One region of the Sphingobium fuliginis genome, then DNA from elsewhere that is predicted to be linked to it. Evidence: riboswitches for the same ligand, from Rfam matches in the RefSeq annotation. Region 1 holds a riboswitch; the other holds the start of a gene.

Region 1 (9,664 bases):
CGGCAAGCGAACCCGCCAGTTATGGCGGCCTTCGGCCGGCACGATGTGGCCATTGACGCTGACCTTTGAAGCGGCATTGTCGCGGCTGCCGGAAATCAGCAGGCAGTTTTCCGACCGAAACTCCACCAGACGGGTCCGTGGGGAGGAAGCGGCGGCGGCTGGCTGCACGAACCCCGCGGCCATGGCCATGCAGAAGACGAATGTTCCAGGTCTGGGCATGGTCGCGCGCTCCCTTTCAGTCGATGGAAATGCCGGATCGTTCGAAGAAGCGTCGAACGGGTTCCAGGACCTGCTCATGCCGTTTCCACCGCGCAACCGCGTCGCGGTAGATCGGCCGGCGGACCTGCGCCGCGCTGGGCGTGGAAACCGGCGCATCATTAGTGTGGAAGGACAGGCACTCATCCGCCCATTCCAGACCGCAATGGGCGAGCAGGCGGCGGCTCTGGCCTTCCTGGTCCGCCACAAGATCCTCGTAGCGCAGTTCGATGACCCGCCCCGGCAGGACTTCGCGCCACAGGGCCATCAGCCGGTCGAAGCGGACGTAGTAAGCGGCGATCTCCAGAAGGTCGTAGCTATAGTCATAATAGCGCGAATTGACGGCAAAGAGATTGCGGAAGTTGCTGAGCACCGTGTCCATCGGGTGGCGACGGAGGCAGACGATGCTGGCTGCCGGGAGGGCCTGCGCAATGAACCCGGCATAGTGGAAATTACCCGGAAACTTGTCGATGAACCTCCGGCCGGGGTCGCGGCGGTGATGGCTGGCGCGTTGCAGGAAGTCGCGGCCGATCGCGCCCATGTCGCTGACGGCAGCCGTGGCGATCGTCTCCGGGTCCAAGACTGTGGGCGTGCGCGTGCCTGCCGCCTTCTTGACGGCGAGCGGCATCGCTTGCAGTTCCCCGGCGCTTTCGACGTCGGGGTGAGACGAGAGAATACGGTCGACCAGCGTCGTGCCGGTGCGCGGCATCCCTATAATGAAGATCGGCGCATCATGGGGGGCGTCGTCCACAGGAGCCGCGGCGATGCTCGGCCAACTCGCCTCTATCGCGTCGAAGGTCGCGGCATCGCGGGCAAACTCGTAGCGCAACGTGCGGCGATGCTCGGCATTGACCGCGCAGAGCCGTTCCAGTGCTTCTTCCGGGCGGCCGAGATCTTCGAGTTCTTTCGCTAGAGCATAGCCTAGCAGCAGCCTGCCCCGTCCGTCTCCGGTCGTTGAGTGAACCTTCGCCAGGCGCTCGACATGATTATGCCCGGCTGACTGCTTGCGCAGGCTGGAGAGAAGGTGATGGGCACGGGCATCATCCGGCGCCAGGGCGATCAACGCCTCCAGCGCGGCTTCGGCTTCCTCCGTCCGGCCGAGGAAGTTGAGCGTCACGGCCTGGTTGTAGCGGAACTGCCTGTTCCCGGGTTCGAGCCGCACCGCTGCCGAAAAATGACCGAGCGCGGCCGGGTGGTCGCCCAGGCGGGCATAGACGCAGCCCATCGTGTCGCGGCTCAGGGCATCGGCAGGGAGAGCATGCTCTGCATCCTGCAGCACCGCGGCGGCGTCCCCGTCCTGCCGTACCAGAGTGAAGAGCTTGGCAAGCTGCGCGCGATATTCGCCTTGGGGATCGAGTTCGACCGCGCGGCCGAGATGCTGGATGCCCGCATAGACGCGGCCGATGCTCGATTCTGCGACGCCAAGGAGGAAGTGACCTTCGGCATCGCCGGGATTTCCCGACACCAGCGTCGCGGCCAATCGCTGAGTGGCATCGATATCGCCCCGGGCGAGCGCGCTGCGCGCTGCGATGGCCTGACCGGAGCGGGCCGCCATCATGCCGCGGCCTTTGCTCCCGCAGCGTCCCGGTCCAGATCATCGGCCGGGCCCGCATCAGCCAGTGCGCCGCGTGGCTGCTTGGCTGCGCGCCAGACCTTGAATTTCTCGACCATCGGCGCGAAGGGGAACATCGTCTGCTCCCGGATGGTCAGCCGCTTGCGGTCGTCCTGCCCGACGAGAATGCCCTCGCCCTCGCGATATGTTCCGAAGATGCGATCCAGCAGGATCAGCGAGTTGCCGTAATTGCAACGCGTGCTCTCATAGTCGGTGGAATGGTGCAGGCTGTGGTGCCTGATCGTCGTGAAGAAGAAGGAGTACCAGATCGGGGGGTCGGCGCGCACATTGGCATGGGCGAAGACGGAGATGACGCCCATGGTGTTCAGGGCTGCGAAGATGGCCGTCTTGTCGAAATCGAACAGCGCGACGACGCTCAGGCTGATCAGGAACAGCTCGATCGGGTTGCCGACGGCGCCCTTGGCCGCATTAAGCTGGGTGATATGGTGATGCGGCGCATGGGTCAGCCAGAAAGGCGTCCAATTGTGCATCAGCCGATGCATCCAATATTGGCCGAATTCGATGAGGAAGATCACCATTGCGACCTGCGCCAGCCAGGGCAGATGGCTCGCCCATGCCGTGGTCAGCCCCAGCGAGGCCTTGAGGGCGACCAGCGGTTCCTCGGCCAGTTTCTGCGTCAGCCAGGCGATCACGGTCGCGCTGAGGACCGAATAATAAAGGTCCGTCAAGAACTCCCGCCTGTTCATGCGCCAGCCGGCATGACGTTCGTGCACAGCCTCCAGCAGCAGGATGGCGATCACGATGAGGGGAGAAGTCAGGGTGAGAGCCCAGGGATGTTCGACCAGAGACCTTGGCCCGAACGCCCAGAAGCTGAGGATGACCGCGATCATGGCAGGCGGGATCAGGTTGAATAGCCGGTCTTTGAGGCTGGTTTCCATGCCGCAGCTCCTGTCAGTGCCTTCACACTGCGCTGCGCTGCGTCATGAAGGGAGGTCGAAAATCCCGATGAAAGCCATAGACTGGATTTATGCCCGTTGCGCACGCACGCGCCGGATGACCTCATCCCAGAAAAGCTGCGTCGCAGTGTCCCGCGCCGGTTCCGACCGGGCGAGCAGGAAGATGTCGTAAGCGGGCTCGAAATCCGCGAACAGCATGGGCCATAAACGGCCGCTTGCAACGTCACTTGCAGCAGCGGCGGTGGGAAGGAAGCCGATCCCTACGCCCATGTTGATAAGTCGCCGCGCCTCATTGATGTCCTCCGCAAGGCCGCTCACCACGGTGCCTAGCCGATAGCGCCGGCGCAAATGGGTGATGGCTTCTATTTCATCATCGCCGGTCAGGACGAAACCCTGATCCTTCAGTTCGCCCAATCGGCTCACCCGATAGCCGAAATAGGGGCTGCTGCGCGAACAATAGAGCTGCTGGCGCTCGATCAGCAGCGGTTCGTACATCAGGCTTCCGCGGACACTGCTGTCATAGCCCACCCCGATCTCCACCTCCCCCTGCTCCAGCGCATCGAGAAGCTGACGCCAGGGGGAGACGCGGATTTCGATGTGGATGGCCGGATTGCGCCGGTGAAAGCTGGCGATGGCTTCGTCGAACTCGGCCGACACCAGGCCGGACACGATCTGGATGCGGACGATGCCCTCGACCCGCTTGGTCGCCTGCGCGATCACATGGGGCATCATCCGGGCGGATTCCAGCATGTCCTCGCACAGCGCCATCATCGCCTTGCCGGCCGCGGTCATCTCCACGCCGGTGGCGGTGCGGTGGAGCAGCGCCGTCCCGACATGGTCCTCCAGCCGCTTGAGCGCCGCGCTGATGCTGGGCTGCTGCCGGTTGAGCCGTCGCGCCGCTGCGCCTATGCCGCCAGCGCGAACGATATCCACGAAGGTCCGCATGAGGTTCCAATCAACCCGGCTGGCAAATTTCCTGTCGATCAGCGGCGTTCGATCGTTCATGCGCGTGCTGCTTTCCTGGAAGATAGAGCGGCTCTTCATAGGCGGTGGACTGCTCCGCTCATAGATCAAATCGATGGAAATCATAGCATGGGTCCATCTATCGCTATGCCCAGGGGGATTTACGCTCCTCATCCATGACACAGCACCATGTCCTGCCGCTCGTCGATATTTCGAAACTGGACAGCCCCAGGCTTGAGGATCGGCTTTCCGTCGCCCGCGAACTCGACCGTGCCTGCGTGGAGGCAGGGTTCCTCTACATAGCGGGCGCACAGATGGACGACGCCTTGTTCCGCAGGATCGTCGCGCGCGCGCAGGCCTATTTCGCGCTCGACGCCGACACCAAGATGAAGAGCTATATCGGCCTTTCGGAAAACCACAGCGGCTATGTGCCGGTGGGGGAGGAGCAATTCGCCGCCGGCCAGCGCGACCTCAAAGAGGCGTTCGACGTCAATTGCGACTATGTGCGCTCCGAGGGTAGGCGACCGCTGCTGGGTCCGAATCTGTGGCCTGAAATGCCGGGCTTCCGCGAAGACGTGCAGGCTTATTACCGCCATGTGACGAGTATTGGTGGCCAGCTTTTCCGCGCTTTCGCCCTGGCGCTCGGGCTCGACGAAGACCATTTCCAGGCGCATCTGCGAAATCCCCCCAGCCAGCTTCGGCTGATCCATTATCCCTTCGACGCGACCGCTGAAGATCGCCAGGGCATCGGCGCGCATACCGATTACGAATGTTTCACCCTGCTGTTCGCAACGGCGCCCGGTCTCCAGATCATCGACCGGCAGGGCCAGTGGATCGACGTTCCCCTGGTCGAGGGCACGATGATCATGAACATCGGCGACATGATGGAGATACTCTCCAACGGCCGCTATGCCGCGACACGGCACCGCGTGAAGAAGGTCAGGGAAGAACGCTATTCCTTCGCGCTCTTCCACGCGTGCGACTATGATTATGTCGTTGCCCCGGTCGTGCGCGGGGAGGCGCCCCGTTACGCCCCGCTCAAGGGCGGCGAGCATCTGTTCAACCAGACGGCGCAGACCTTCGCCTATCTGAAGCGCAGGATCGCCAGCGGCGAACTCGTGCTCGACGGCGCCCTGCCGCTCGATTCCTTCGGCCCGGCCAGCAGCGCAGCCGAACCGATGCAGCCATCGTCAACTCAGCAGGCTCTTTCTGAACAGTGATTTGACGAGCCGACCCTCCAGAATGCGTCCCACGACATAGAGCGCGGCGAACAGGCCGGCGAAGACATAGGCCGCGGTGGGCTTTGGCGTCTTGCCATCCTCCTTGTTCTTGTCGTCCTTCTTGGGCTTTTCAGGCGCCGGCGCGCCCAGCGACTTGTCGATCCAGTGCTGCGGCAGGACCTTGTCCTTCTTGTCGTCCTTTTTCACCGTCTCCTGCGCCGCTGGCTTTGCGAGCTTGCCGGCGACGATCGTCAGCCCGGCGAAGCTCAGGAACAGCAGCGGCGCCAGGAAGCAGAACAGCAATGCCCGGCTGGTCAGGCAATAGCGCAGCACCGGCCCGGCCGGCTCCCTCTCGATCCTGAGAATGCCGCCATCGAAGATGGACATCCTGTCCTGCGCGGCCTGATCCTTCTTGCTGAAGGTCAGCGTGTCGCCAATACGCTCATGGCTGGTGCCGGCCTGACGGAACAGGGGACCGAGCCTGGCCATTGCCTCATCGGCCGATTGCCCGGAGGCGAGCGCCATGCTGCCCTTTATATGCCAGATCCAGTCCAGGAAACGCGCTGTCACATGATCCCCTTTTTGCAAGAGCAGTTGCCTTATTCAGCCGGCACCGCCGCTGGGCGGCCGTAGCGTTCCTTGATCGTCTTCCAGCCTTCGGTGAAGGGATAGGTCATCTGCTCGCGGATCGACATCCGGCGTCCGCCCTCCAGTCCCAGCAATTCGGCCTCGCCATCGACGCAGGTTCCGAAGATGCGATCGATGAAGATATAGGTGTTGGAATAATTGCTGCGGGTCGCTTCGAAGTCCTGCGAATGATGCAGGCTGTGATGTTCGGTGGTGTTGAACAGGAAGCGCCACCAGCGCGGCGTGTTGAAGCGGACATTGATGTGCTGATAGGTGCCGATCGCCAGACCGAAGCTGCCGGCAAGGAGGGCGGCCCTCGGCAGGAAGTCGAAGAACCCGCCAATGCCCAGCCCGATCAGGAAAAGCTCGACGGGATTGCCGACCGCGCCTTTGTTGATGTTCAACTGGGTGATGTAATGATGCACCGAATGGGGCAGCCAGAGCGGATACCAGTTATGCATCCCCCGGTGCATCCAATATTGCCCGAAGTCGAAAATGAAGGAGATCAGGAAAGCCTGCACCAGCAGCGGCAGGCCCGTGAACCACGCCAGCTTGTCCCAGTCGAAACTGTGCTGGATGGCCTCGATCACCGCACCGCTGCCGATATAATGTTCGACAAGGTCCAGAATGGTGTAGCCCAGCCCGACATAGAAGAGATCGGTGACCAGTTCCTTCCAGGTCAGACGCCAGCTCTCATAGCGCGGGCTGACCCATTCGAGCGCCAGCAGCAGCACCCTGAAACCGATGCCGATCCCGATGGCGGTGGACGCCTTGGCGATGGAATTGGGCGCATAGTACCAGAAGGCGATGAGCGCGAACAGCGCCGTGGGCTGGAACCAGGTGAAGATGAACTGCTTGAGCGGTCCGCCTTCCACCCGGCCTATATTTTCCCACCCGATGATGACGGGCGCCTGTGCGCCTATCACTCTCTTGCCTACGCGAACGCCGTCCATATGCTGACCTCGAGATGCTGCCTCGTCCCTGCGGGCGTGTCCGCCTCGCCAGGCGACGAAAATGATGTTCGCAGTTCATTGAACTTCATGTCGTTTCAGCATCAGGAAGACGCGCCCAACGCGCCAGATGCGATTAAGGTATATGCCCCATAGATGCTGCCTATGCCCTTCCGACCCAATCATGGTTTCGGAATGACGATCCGTTGGAGCGAAGGAGCGACGGACCGTGGGCGGGCGATTTCCGACTGCTCGTTTCAACGCATCTTGCCGGCTTTCAGTTTTCGCGCTCCGGGGCGGACCCGCGCCGGTTGGGCATGGTCATGGAATCGGCGTCCGGATCGTCCGATCCGCTCTCGCGCGGACCGATATGCTTCTCGAATATGAGCAGCAGGGAAAGCAGCAGCAGCGCGATCAGCGACCCTGCCAGCACGAGGACATATTGGCCGGCGCCCGCCGTGATCCCGACGGCAGCGGCCATCCACAGGCTTGCCGCCGTGGTCATGTTGCGCACATCTCCGCCGCGCACGAAGATCAGGCCGCCCGCGATGAAGCCGATCGCCTGGGCAAGGCCCTGAACGACGCGGATCGGATCGCTGTCCTTGTGGACCTCCGCCAGTTCCAGGGCGGACAGGGTCAGCATGGCCGAACTCAGCGATACCAGCCCGTGGGTGCGCAGGCCCGCATCATGGCCGTTGCGTTCGCGCTCGAACCCCAGGGCGAGCCCCAGCAGGGTCGCGAGAAAGAGGCGGACGAGCGTGGTGCCGAGGTCGTTGGCCAACATAGCCATAATACCCGCGAGAGGCGCGCCCGTTCCCGTGAATGCGGCCGAATGGGAAAGCGGCTTCGCGCCTGCCGCTCAGCGTTCGGTGATGTCGGAACGGAGGTGCGCGATCAGGTCGTTGACCCGCATGTCGTTTTCAGCCGTGCATGCGAACAGGCGGCAGAACCAGTCCATCCATCGCGTCAGAATCGCCATGGCCCTCTCCCTATCGCCCGATAATAGCAGTTCACGCAGGTAAAGAGAAGCTTTGCCATTGCCCGGACGAGGACAAGTCGCGCCATTGGAGCGGGCTGGGCCGGCTTTGTTTTTCCACCCTTGCGATTGGACGAAGGCGGCTTTATCAGCGCTGGTGCGACAGGTTCCCCGCAAGGGGATGAAAAGGGAAGTCGGGTGGAACGCCCGCGCTGCCCCTGCAACTGTAAGCGGCGAGCCATCCGGCCATCGCGCCATTGGGCCATGAAGGTCCGAGAAGGCGGCCGGAAAGCATCGACCCGCGAGCCAGGAGACCTGCCTGACGCCGTCGTTCTTCGACCGGACAGGGTGTGCCGGCCGAACGGGGGTTCCCTCGCTGAACGACAGCCATCGCCTTGCCGGTTGGACCGTGCGGGGGAAGGCCTGTCGCCTGCCTGGTGCCGGACCGTCCTCCCTTGCCGGGTTCCCGTCGGGGCACATGCCGTCGGGCGGGAGGATATGGAATGACTGATTTGCGGAGCGATCGCTGATGCTGCGGGCCGTGGGGCCGGGGGCTTCGGTCGTCGTCTGTTCGACCTGCCGCCTTTCGGCGGAACAGCGGGAGGATGCTGCCGGACGGCGGGGCGGCGCCTTGCTGGCAGAGGCGCTGCACAGGGTACGCGACGGCGATCCCGCTTATGCGTCCGTCGCTGTTCAGGACATGCCCTGCCTCTTCGCCTGTCAGCGCCATTGCACGGTACATGTGCGCGGAACGGGCAAGATCGGCTATGTGCTGGGCGACTTCACGCCGGATGAGGAAGCCGCGCGCGCGATCCTGGATTATGCCCTGCGCCATGCCCAAAGTGACGAGGGCGTGGTGCGCTATGCGGACTGGCCCCAGGGGGTGAAGGGGCATTTCATCGTCCGCACGCCGCCCGAAGGCTTCGTCTGTTCATGATCCGGTTCAACGACCGCGCGGCCTTTGCCGCCGCGCTGGCCGACCTTCCCGCCCCGGATGCAGACGCCACCGAATCCGCGGCGGCGCGGCAGCGGGTGCTGACGAAGCCGGCCAGTTCGCTTGGGCGGCTGGAGGAGATCGCGCTTTTCATGGCGGGTTGGCAGGGGCGGGAACGCCCCCGAGCGGAACGCATCCGCGCCGCGATCTTCGCCGGCAATCATGGCGTGGCCGCCCGCGGGGTCAGCGCCTTCCCGGCCGAGGTCACCGCCCAGATGGTGGCGAATTTCCGTCATGGCGGCGCGGCGATCAATGCGCTGGCCCAGGCCTGCGGGGCGGAGCTGGCCGTCGTCGCGCTCGATCTGGAACGGCCGACGGAGGACATCTGCGTCGCGGCGGCCATGAGCGAGGCGGATTGCCTGAGCGCGATCAATGCGGGGGCGGCGGCGGTGGAACCGGGACTGGACCTGCTGCTGCTGGGCGAGATGGGCATTGCCAACAGCACGCCGGCGGCAGCGCTCTGCGCGCAGGCCTTTGGGGGTGTTGCGGCCCATTGGGTGGGACGCGGGACAGGCGTGGATGGCGACGGGCTGGCGCGCAAGGCCGAAGCTGTGGCGCGGGCGCTCGCCCTGCACGGGGCGCATTGCGCCGATGCCTTCGAAACGTTGCGCCGGCTGGGCGGGCGAGAGATCGCGGCGCTGGCCGGTGCGGTGTTGGCGGCGCGGATGCTGCGCGTGCCGGTGATGCTGGACGGGTTCATCGGCTGCGCGGCGGTCGCGCCGCTGGCGAAGGACAATCCGGCGATCGTCGGGCACTGCATGGCCGCCCATATGTCGGCGGAAGCGGGGCATGAACGCCTGCTGGCCGCTCTGGCGCTGGAGCCGTTGCTGCGGCTCGACATGCGGCTGGGCGAAGGAAGCGGCGCGGCGGTCGCGGCGCAGATCGTGCGTTCCGCTCTGGCCGCGCATGGCGGCATGGCGACCTTTGCCGAAGCGGCGGTGGCAGGTGCGCTATGAACGCCTTTCCCCTCCACCTGATGCGCCATGGCGCGCCGCAGCTTGCCGGACGGTTGCTCGGCCATCTGGACGCCCCGCCGGAAGCGGAGGGGATCGCCCTCTGCATCGAGCGGGCGCGGCATCTGGATTTCGCGCGGGTGGTGACATCCGACCTCGCCAGGGCGCGGGCGCCGGGCGCGGTGATCGCGGCGGAG
Region 2 (9,664 bases), on a different replicon from region 1:
GCTGGTCGGGCCGGGCGTGATCGACCTCATCCCCTCAGGCGTCGAGCGGGTCAGCGTCGGCAAGCGTTCGGGCCGCCATTCGAAGGCGCAGGGCAGCATCAACGACCTGCTGCTCGCGGCCGCCAGGGCGGGCCGCCGCGTCGTCCGCCTCAAGGGCGGCGACCCCTCGGTCTTCGGCCGCTCGGCGGAGGAGATCGCCCATCTGGCGGAGGCGGGCGTTGCCGTGCGCATCTGCCCCGGCGTCACCACGGCCAGCGCGGCGGCGGCGAGCGGCCATGCCTCGCTCACGCTGCGCGGGGTGGCGCGGGGATTGACGCTGGTGACCGCGCATCTGAAGGCGGGCGAGCCGCTGCGGCTCGACTGGGAAGCGCTGGCCCGTCCGGGCGGCACGCTCGGCATCTATATGGGCCGCGCGGCGGCGGGCGAGATCGGCCGCTGCCTGATCGCCGCCGGACGCGATCCCGAAACGCCGGTGATGGTGGCGGTCAACGTCTCCCTGCCCAATGAACGCCTGATCCGGGGCAAGCTGTCGGCGCTCGCCTTTCTGGTGCGGACGATCAGCGACGACGACCCGACCCTGCTGCTGATCGGGGAGGCGGTGGCCGGAACGCATGCGCCTGCCGACCTCGCCGCGCATGTTGGCCTTCACGCCTGACGACCGTCTCGACCCGGCCGGGTGAGTCTCTCCAGATCCTCGGGCCGGTTGATGTTGGGCAGCACGAACTCCGGCCGCTCCACGATCCGCGCGCCCACCCGCTCCAGCCAGCCACGGATCGACCGGTTATTCTCCTCCGCCAGATGCGCGTCCAGCTCGCCAGCCAGCGAAGCAGGCCAGAAGCCGATCAGCTGCTGCCCCTTGAGGATGGCGGCTCCCTGTCCGATCAACGCCTCCGCCAGCCCGTCCGGATAGGCGGGCACGTCGCATCCGGTCGTCAGCACCGCGTCATAACCCAGCGCCCGCGCATGATGCAGCGCCGCGTTCAGGCCCCCCAGCGGCCCCATGTCCGCAGCCGGCCGATCCGCCAGCCCGATCATCCCCTCCACCTGCCGGCCGCAGACCGCCACGGTTTCGACCTGCCGCCCCAGCGCCGCCACCGCATGCTCCAGCAGGCTGCGCCCATCCAGCATCGCCCGCGCCTTGTCGCTGCCGAACCGGCTGGACCGCCCGCCGGCCAGAACCGCCCCCATCAGCCGCATCATGCGCCGCCCGCGATGATCCGGGCATAGCTGTCGGGATCGACATTGCTGCCGGAGATCACCACGACGCTCGCCCCGTCGGCATCCGGAGCCAGCCCGGCCAGCATCGCCGCCAGCGACGCGGCCCCGCCCGGCTCCACCACCAGCTTGAGGGCCGAAAAGGCAAAGCGCATCGCGTCGCGCACCTGATCGTCGCTCACCGTAAGGCCGCCCGACAGATAGGCCCGGTTGATGGGAAAGGTCAGCGCCCCCGGCGCGGGAGACAGCAGGGCGTCGCAGATCGACCGCGCATCGGGCGATACGCTTTCCCGCACGCCGCTCGCCAGCGAGCGCGCCGTATCGTCGAACGCTTCCGGCTCCACCGCCAGGATCGCGACGCCGGGCTGGCGCGCCTTCACGGCGGTCGCAATTCCCGACACCATGCCGCCGCCGCCGCAATTGACGAGGATCTGGCCGATCTCCGCCCCCGCTTCGGCGGCCTGTTCCATGATCTCCAGCCCGATCGTCCCCTGGCCGGCCATGATGAAGGGATCGTCGAAGGACGGCACCAGCACCGCGCCCCGTTCATTCGCCAGCCTCGTGGCGATTTCCTCCCGGCTTTGGGTGAAGCGGTCATAGGGCACGACATCTGCGCCCAGCGCCCGCGTATTCGCCGTCTTGATCGCGGGCGCGTCGGCCGGCATCACGATCGTCGCCGCCATGCCCAGCAACCGCGCCGCAAGGGCCACGCCCTGCGCATGATTGCCCGAAGACCAGGCGACGACCCCCGCCTTTCGCTCCGCCGCGTCCAGGCGGGCCAGCCGGTTGTAGGCGCCGCGGAACTTGAACGATCCGCTGTGCTGCGCGCCTTCGAACTTCACCAGCACGCGCCGGCCGCAGCGGGCGTTGAGCGCCGCATTTTCCAGCAGCGGCGTGCGGATGGCGGCAGGGGCGATGACCCGCGCCGCATCCTCGACATCGGCGGGGCTGATGGCGAACGGCATGCAATCTCCTTCCATGGCTGCCTCTTGGCATGGCCGCCGCTTTCCCTTATGGCGCGGGACGCGGGCGGGGCAATGCCTTCGCGCGCAAAAAGAAGATCGCGCCGGTGCCCCGAAGGGGGCTGAAAACGGGAATGCGGTGCGGACGGGAAACCGTCCTATTCCGCGGCTGTCCCTGCAACTGTAAGCGGTGAGCGCGATGCACTTCGGCCCAGGGGCCGGCCACTGGACGCAAGTCCGGGAAGGCGTGCATCGCCGCATTGACCCGCGAGCCAGGAGACCTGCCGGCGCATGGTCGCTCTTGCCTTGGTCCAGGGTATGGCCATGGCACGGTGTTCTCCGTCTGAGCGACGAAGCGGCGCAGGGCCGCATCGGTGCGGGGAGAGGGCACGGGCGCCGGCCATTTCCCCCGTCCGGCCGCGCGAGCGGACGCCCTGAGCCATGTTGCACCGGCGCTCAGGGGGAATATAGACATGTTGAGGATTTCCATTTCCATCGCCGCCTTGCTCGCGGCCGCTCCCGCCCTGGCGGAGGATGAGATCATCGTCACCGCGCTGGGCATCGAACAGCCGCGCGACGAGGTCGGCCAGGCGGTCACCGTCATCGACGCCGACACCATCCGCACCCGCCAGAGCGTCAGCGTCGTCGACCTGCTGGCCACCACGCCGGGGGTGCGCTTCAACCGGGCCGATGCGGTGGGCGGGGTCACTGGCGTTTCACTGCGGGGGGCGGAAACGACGCAGACGCTGGTGCTGATCGATGGCGTAAAGGTCAACGATCCGAGCGGGATTGGCGATGCCTATGATTTTGGCAATCTGCTGACCGGCAACATAAGGCGGATCGAAGTGCTGCGCGGTTCCAATTCCGTGGTATATGGCAGTCAGGCGATCGGCGGTGTCGTCAACATCATGACGGGCGCGCCCGCAGAGGGTTTGGCCGGCAACGCCTCGGTCGACTTTGGCTATGCCGACACGCTGAATGCAAAGGCAGATATTTCCGGTGCCACTGGCATGGTGTCCGGCGGCATCGGCATCGCCTATTTCAACACCGACGGAATTTCCGCCGCCGCCAACGGCACTGAAAAGGACGGCTACGAAAATCTCGCGACCAACGCGAAGCTGAAACTGGCCTTTGCCGACAATCTCAGCCTCGACCTGCACGGCTATTATATCCATGCCGATCTCAACACCGACCTGTTCTTCGGTGCGCCGATGGAATCGAGCGATGTCAGCAAGCTCGACCAATATATCGGCTATGCGGGTCTCAACCTGTCCTTGTTCGACGGCAAGTTGGCCAACCGCGCTGCCATCACCTGGTTCCGCAATGACCGCGATTATATGCTCCAGCGGGGCGAGGCGCCGGATTACGGCTTCTCCGGCACCAATCTGCGCTTCGAATATGAAGGCGTCTATCAACCGGTCGATCAGGCCCGGCTCATCTTCGGTTACGAGCATGAACGGCCGGACTATGATTTCTTCTATCATGATTTCTTCACGGGCGACAAAGTCGTGGGCAAGGCAAAGGCCGACATCGACAGCGTCTATGCCCTCGCAGTCGTGAAGCCGTTTGCGGGCCTCGCATTGACCGGCGGCGTCCGGCATGACGATCACAGCCAGTTCGGTGGCGCGACGACCTTCGGTGCAAATGCGAACTACACCCCCAATGGCGGCTCCACCAATTTTCGGGCCAGCTATGGTGAGGGTTTCAAGGCACCCTCCCTCTATCAGCTTTACGACAGCTTCAGCGGCAACCGCGCACTCAAGCCCGAGCGGTCGAAAAGCTATGACATCGGTTTCGACCAGAGCCTGGCGGGCAGTCGGGCGATGCTCTCGCTGACGGCGTTCCGGCGCGTTACGCGCAACCAGATCAATTTCGATTATGCGACTTCGCTCTACGGAAATCTGGACCGCACCCGCGCCAAGGGCGTGGAGGCGATGCTGACGCTGCGGCCCGTCGATGCGCTGACCGTCACCGCCGCCTACAGCTATGTCGATGCTCGGGACCGCAACACGGGCGCCCGGCTGCCGCGCCGCGCCGCCAATGCGGTCAGCGTTTCGGCGGACTATGTCTGGCCCTTCGGCCTGTCGACCGGCGCGACGGTGACGATGGTAGGCGACAGCTTCAACGATGCGACCAATATGGTGCGGCTGGACGGCTATGCGACGGCGAACGTCCGGGCGTCTTTCCCGATCCGGGAAAATCTGGAAATCTACGGCCGCATCGACAATCTGACCGATGAGAAATACGCCACGGTCTATGGCTATGGCACTTATGGCCGGTCGGCCTTCGGCGGCGTGCGTGCGCGCTTCTGAAAATAGCCTAGCGGCGCGGCGCGGCGTTCACCCGCGCCGCGCCCTTGCGCTGCGCTGTGCCCTTGCGCGCAGCGCCGTGAAGCTGCGCCGTGCTCTTGTGCGCAGCGCCGTCAAGCTGCGCTGTGCCCTTGTGCGCAGCGCCGTCAAGCTGCGCTGCGATGCCCCGCGCCGCCTCGACATAGGCGGGGCCGCCGCACACCGTCCACGCCTGCGGCACGCGGATGCGCGGGATGGCGCGCAGTATGGGGTGGTGCAGCATTTCCGTCCCCTGATCGACCACCTTCTCGCTGCCGGTCTCCACGATCAGCCAGTCCGGATGGGCGGCGATCATCTCCTCCAGCGACAGTTGCGACAGCGCCGGCTTGCCCAGCCTGCGGGCCAGATTGATCAGGCCCACCCGCTGCATCAGGTCGTCGACCAGCGTGCCGGTGCCGGTCATATAGCCGCGCCGCTGATAATAGGCGGCAACCCCGCGACGCTTCGGGCGGGGCAGGGCGGCAAGGTCGCTGTTCATCCGGGCGATCATCGCTTCGCCCCGTTCGGGATGGCCGACCGCCGCCGCCACCTGCCGGATCTGCGTCAGGATCATGGCATAGCTGTCCGCGCTCGCCAGCCCCAGGGTCCGCCACTCGCCCGGCGGCGCGCCGACGACGCTGCCGCCGGAAGGAAAGCCGATCAGCAGGTCGGGGCGGATCGCCAGCACTTCCTCCGCCGGGCGCTTGAGGGTGCGGAAGGCGCGGGCCCTGCCGACCGCCGCCGACAGTTCCGGGTCGTGCCCATAGGGGCTGAGCGCGGCGATCTGCGCCGGGTCCGCCAGAGCGAGCACATATTGGTCGGCGCAGGTGTTGAGCGACACGATGCGCCGGGGTTGGGCGGGCGCCGCGCCGGTCAGGGCCAGGGCGCAGAACGTTGTAAAGATCATTCTGCACCGCACGCTGCTGCTCCCGGATCGTGCCTCAACAAACCAACGTGCTCCCTCCTTCGCAGGAGCACGGCACGCTGTAGCAAGCAGGGAAGGACGCGCAAGCCATGAGCGCCCGGCGCCATCCGCTGCTGATCCCCACGCTGACGGCGCTGGCGCTGCTGGCCGCCCTTGCTTCCCTCACTCTTGGCGCGGTTCCGCTCTCCCCGGCGCGCATCTTCGCCGTCCTCGGCGGCGGCGGCGATGACGTCGCCCGCGCCATCCTTCTCGACCTGCGCCTGCCCCGCATGCTGCTTGGCCTGATCGTCGGCGCGATGCTCGGGCTGGCGGGCGCGGCGCTTCAGGGCTATCTGCGCAATCCGCTGGCCGAACCTTCGGTCCTGGGGGCATCCAACTGCGCCGCGCTGGGCGCGGTCGGCGCGCTCTATTTCGGGCTGGCGCAGGCGCATCCGCTGGCGCTTCCCGCGCTCGCCATCATGACCGGCCTGATCGGCATCGCCGCGCTGTTCCTGCTCGCGGGCCCCGCGGAAAGCCCGCTCACGCTGATCCTCGCCGGCATCGCCATCGCGACGCTGGCGGGGGCGGGGATCAGCCTGTCGCTGAACCTGTCGCCCAATCCCTTCGCCGCCATGGAGATCATGAGCTGGCTGATGGGCAGCCTGGAAAACCGCGCCTATGGCCATGTCTGGATCGCGCTGCCCTGCGTCGTGGTGGGGGCGGCGCTGCTGATCGCGGACGGACGGACGCTGGACGCGCTGACGCTGGGGGAGGATGGGGCGCAGGCGCTCGGCATCGACCTTCGCCGGGCGCGCATCCGCCTGATGCTGGGCGTCGCCATCGGCGTCGGCGGCGCGGTGGCGGTGTCCGGGGCGATCGGCTTCGTCGGCCTGATCGTGCCGCATCTGGTGCGGCCGCTGACCGACCGCTCCCCCTCCGCCATATTGCTGCCCTCCATGCTGGGCGGCGCGGCGCTGCTGACGCTGGCGGACATCGGCGTGCGGCTGATACCGACCGGCAGCGAACTCAAGCTGGGGGTGCTGACGGCGCTGCTGGGCGTTCCGGTGTTCCTGATGCATCTGATGCGGGAGAGGCGGCTATGGTGACGATCCGCGCACAGGGGCTTTCCGTCAGGCTGGGCCGCCATCCGGCGGTAAGCGGCGTCGATCTTGCGCTCGGGCCGGGCGAGCTGGTCGGCATCATCGGTCCCAATGGCGCAGGGAAGTCGACGCTGATCCGCGCCATGCTGGGCCTTGTGAAACGGGAAAACGGCTCCGTCCTGATCGACGGCGCCGATAGCGCGCGGCTCAGCCGGCAGCAGATCGCCCGGCGCATCGCCTATCTGCCGCAGGGACAGACGCTGCACTGGCCGCTGGCGGTGGAGCGGCTGGTGGCGCTGGGCCGCCTGCCGCATCTGGGGCCGCTGTCCCGCCTTTCCGTGGAGGATGAGGCGCTGATCGACGCCGCCCTGATGCGCGCCGACGCACTGCATCTGAAGGGCAGGGTGGCGACCGAATTGTCGGGGGGCGAGCGCGCCCGCGTGCTGCTGGCCCGGGCGCTGGCGGTCGGCGCGCCCGCGCTGATCGCGGACGAGCCCTTGGCCGCGCTCGATCCGGGGCATCAGATCGACGTCATGGACCTGCTCAGGGCAGAGGCGCGGGCGGGATCGCTGGTCGTCACCGTGCTGCACGACCTGGGCATGGCGGCGCGCTATTGCGACCGGCTGGTGCTGATGGATCGCGGCTCGCCGGTGGCCGACGGCGCGCCGCTGGACGTGCTGACGGCGGGGAATCTCGCCAAAGTGTACGGCATTTCGGCGCGCATAGAAACGGACGGCGACTGGCCATTGATCCTGCCGACCGGGCGGACCGCGTCCTGACCGTCATCTGCCGCGTGCTCCGCCGTTGCAGGAGCACGCGGCACGCTATTCGGCAAAGGCGCGTGGCGCGGGCGCGACGACCGTGAAGGTGCCCGCGCCGATCTCCGACACTTCAAGCGCCCGTTCCGCAATGCCGTCCCGGCCGAAGCGGAACGCGCCGTCGATCCCGGCAAAGCCCCCCGCATCGCGCAGCCGCGCCGCCGGGAAGGTCGTCCCCGGCTTCCAGTCGCGCGCGATCCGCACGGTCAGCAGCACCGCGTCATAGCCGAGCGCCGACAACCGGAACGGCGCATTGCCGTAGCGCGCCCGATATTTGGTCGCGAGCTGGCGGTAGAGGCCATCCGACACGCTGGCGAACCAGGCGCCGCGCAGCACCGGGCTGGACGCCAAGCCGCTGTCCGTATTCCACAATTCGGTGCCCAGCAGCCGCGCCGTCGCGCCGCCATTCTTCCGCACGATCGGCGCGACCTGCACCGCCACCCGGCCGCTGTCCGCGATCAGCAGCGCGTCATAGCTGGAGGAGGCCTGCAATTTCCTGACCGCCGCCGTGATGGAGGCGGGGCTGCGGTCGAAGGTCTGCATCGACACCACGGTCCCGCCCGCACCCTCGACCGCGCGCAACAGGGCGGTGCCAGACCGCTCGCCATAGGTTCCCTTGGGCACCAGCGCGGCGAATTTGGACAGGCCCTTGCCCCTGGCGAATTCCACCACCCGTTCGATCGACTGGTTGGGGTTGTAGCCCATGATGTAGACGCCGTTCCCGGCGACGCTGGTGTCGTTGGAGAAGCTGATGACCGGCACATTGGCCCGCGCCGCGATGGGGCCGACGATCCGCGCATCCTCCGCCAGCAACGGCCCCAGGATCAGCTTGTTGCCGTCCGCCAGCGCCTTGTTCGCCGCCGCCGCCGCGCCGACCCCGGTGTCGTAGGTGGTGATGCGCACCTTGTCGGCCTTGGTGTCCAGCAGCGCCAGCGTGGTCGCATTGGCGATGGACTGGCCGACCCCGGCATTGGGACCGCTCATCGGCACCAGCAGCGCGACGCGATGGCGCAGCGTGTCGGTGGGCAGGCCTTCGGTGACGTCGGGGCCCGTCTGCACCGGCCCGCTGGGCTGCGCCGGACCGGGGCCCTTGGGCACGATCGACTGACAGGCGGCGACCAGCAAAGCCGTCGCGGCGAACAAAATCCGCCCGGCGCGTCGCATCGAAGCGAACAAGTCCGCTTGCCGGGGGGCATCCGTCTCTGTCATCTGGCATCCTTATGGAAACTGAACCGTCTAGGCTTGAACCGGGGCTTTACATCGTTGCGGGGCCGATCGGCAACCTTGCAGACCTAACCCCCCGCGCGGCCGAAGTCCTGCGTCTGGCCGATGTGATCGCCGTGGAAGATACACGGGTCAGCGCACGACTGCTGCGCCATGCCGGGTCCGACCGGCCGATGGTCCCCTATCACGACCACAGTGCGGAGGGGGTGCGGGCCCGCCTGATCGAGCGGATGGCGCGCGAATCGGTGGCGCTTCTCTCGGACGCGGGAACCCCGCTGATCTCCGATCCGGGCTACAAGCTGGTGCGCGACGCCCGCGCCGCCGGACGCAGGATCACGACGCTGCCCGGCCCCAGCGCCGCCATCGCCGCGCTCACCCTGTCGGGCCTGCCCACCGACCGCTTCCTCTTCATGGGCTTCCTGCCGTCGAAGCAGAAGGCGCGGGGCGACGTCCTCGCCGAAGTCGCTGCCCTGCGCGCCACGCTCGTCTTCTACGAAAGCGGCCCGCGCCTGTCGGAAAGCCTTGCCGCCATGGCGGAGCATCTGGGCGACCGCGAAGCCGCCGTCTCGCGGGAGATCAGCAAGGCCTTCGAGGAAACCGCCACGGGCACGCTGAGCGAACTCTCCGCCCGCTATGCCGACGCCCCGCCCAGGGGGGAGATCGTCGTCACCGTCGGCCCCCCCGGCGAGGCGCCGCCCGCCAGCGCCGAGGATGCCGACGCGGCGCTGCTGGAGGCGATGGAACGCCTCCCCCTGTCCAAGGCGGCTGGGGAGGTCGCGAAGAAGCTCGGTCTCGACCGCCGCGCCCTCTATGATCGCGCGCTGGAACTCAGGGGGTGACGGGAACTCGGGGGGTGAAGCGCCGGGCAGCCGAAAAGCGCGGAAAACAGGCGGAGCGCATCGCCGGCTGGTGGCTGCGGCTCAAGGGCTGGCAGATCGTCGGCCGCCGCCTGCGCACGCCCGCGGGGGAGGTCGACCTCGTCGCCCGGCGCGGCAGGATGCTGGCCTTCGTCGAGGTCAAGGCAAGGGCGACGGATGCCGATCTTCACCTCGCCATAGACGAACGCCGCCTCTCCCGCGTCGCGGCGGCGGCGGAAATCCTGTTCCACGACCTT

What was found. Region 1 has a riboswitch for cobalamin ahead of H5V43_RS18130 (DUF1636 domain-containing protein). Riboswitches for the same ligand answer to the same signal wherever they lie in the genome.
Region 2: another riboswitch for cobalamin. It lies ahead of H5V43_RS10345 (TonB-dependent receptor plug domain-containing protein); the one in region 1 lies ahead of H5V43_RS18130 (DUF1636 domain-containing protein).

What each region holds. Positions count from the first base shown of each region.
Region 1 is NZ_CP060036.1:408,036-417,699, forward strand. Features, by position in the region: gene H5V43_RS18090 (hypothetical protein) at 1-219, opposite strand, end outside; gene H5V43_RS18095 (tetratricopeptide repeat-containing sulfotransferase family protein) at 236-1,813, opposite strand; gene H5V43_RS18100 (sterol desaturase family protein) at 1,810-2,766, opposite strand; gene H5V43_RS18105 (LysR family transcriptional regulator) at 2,854-3,789, opposite strand; gene H5V43_RS18110 (isopenicillin N synthase family dioxygenase) at 3,924-4,967, shown strand; gene H5V43_RS18115 (hypothetical protein) at 4,938-5,537, opposite strand; gene H5V43_RS18120 (sterol desaturase family protein) at 5,567-6,547, opposite strand; gene H5V43_RS18125 (MgtC/SapB family protein) at 6,822-7,328, opposite strand; cobalamin riboswitch at 7,668-7,857, shown strand; gene H5V43_RS18130 (DUF1636 domain-containing protein) at 8,050-8,457, shown strand; gene cobT (nicotinate-nucleotide--dimethylbenzimidazole phosphoribosyltransferase) at 8,454-9,470, shown strand; gene H5V43_RS18140 (histidine phosphatase family protein) at 9,467-9,664, shown strand, end outside.
Region 2 is NZ_CP060035.1:2,144,429-2,154,092, reverse strand. Features, by position in the region: gene cobA (uroporphyrinogen-III C-methyltransferase) at 1-655, shown strand, start outside; gene mobA (molybdenum cofactor guanylyltransferase) at 646-1,197, opposite strand; gene H5V43_RS10350 (threonine ammonia-lyase) at 1,197-2,180, opposite strand; cobalamin riboswitch at 2,266-2,480, shown strand; gene H5V43_RS10345 (TonB-dependent receptor plug domain-containing protein) at 2,651-4,489, shown strand; gene H5V43_RS10340 (ABC transporter substrate-binding protein) at 4,497-5,411, opposite strand; gene H5V43_RS10335 (FecCD family ABC transporter permease) at 5,519-6,514, shown strand; gene H5V43_RS10330 (ABC transporter ATP-binding protein) at 6,508-7,287, shown strand; gene H5V43_RS10325 (penicillin-binding protein activator) at 7,333-8,535, opposite strand; gene rsmI (16S rRNA (cytidine(1402)-2'-O)-methyltransferase) at 8,547-9,389, shown strand; gene H5V43_RS10315 (YraN family protein) at 9,404-9,664, shown strand, end outside.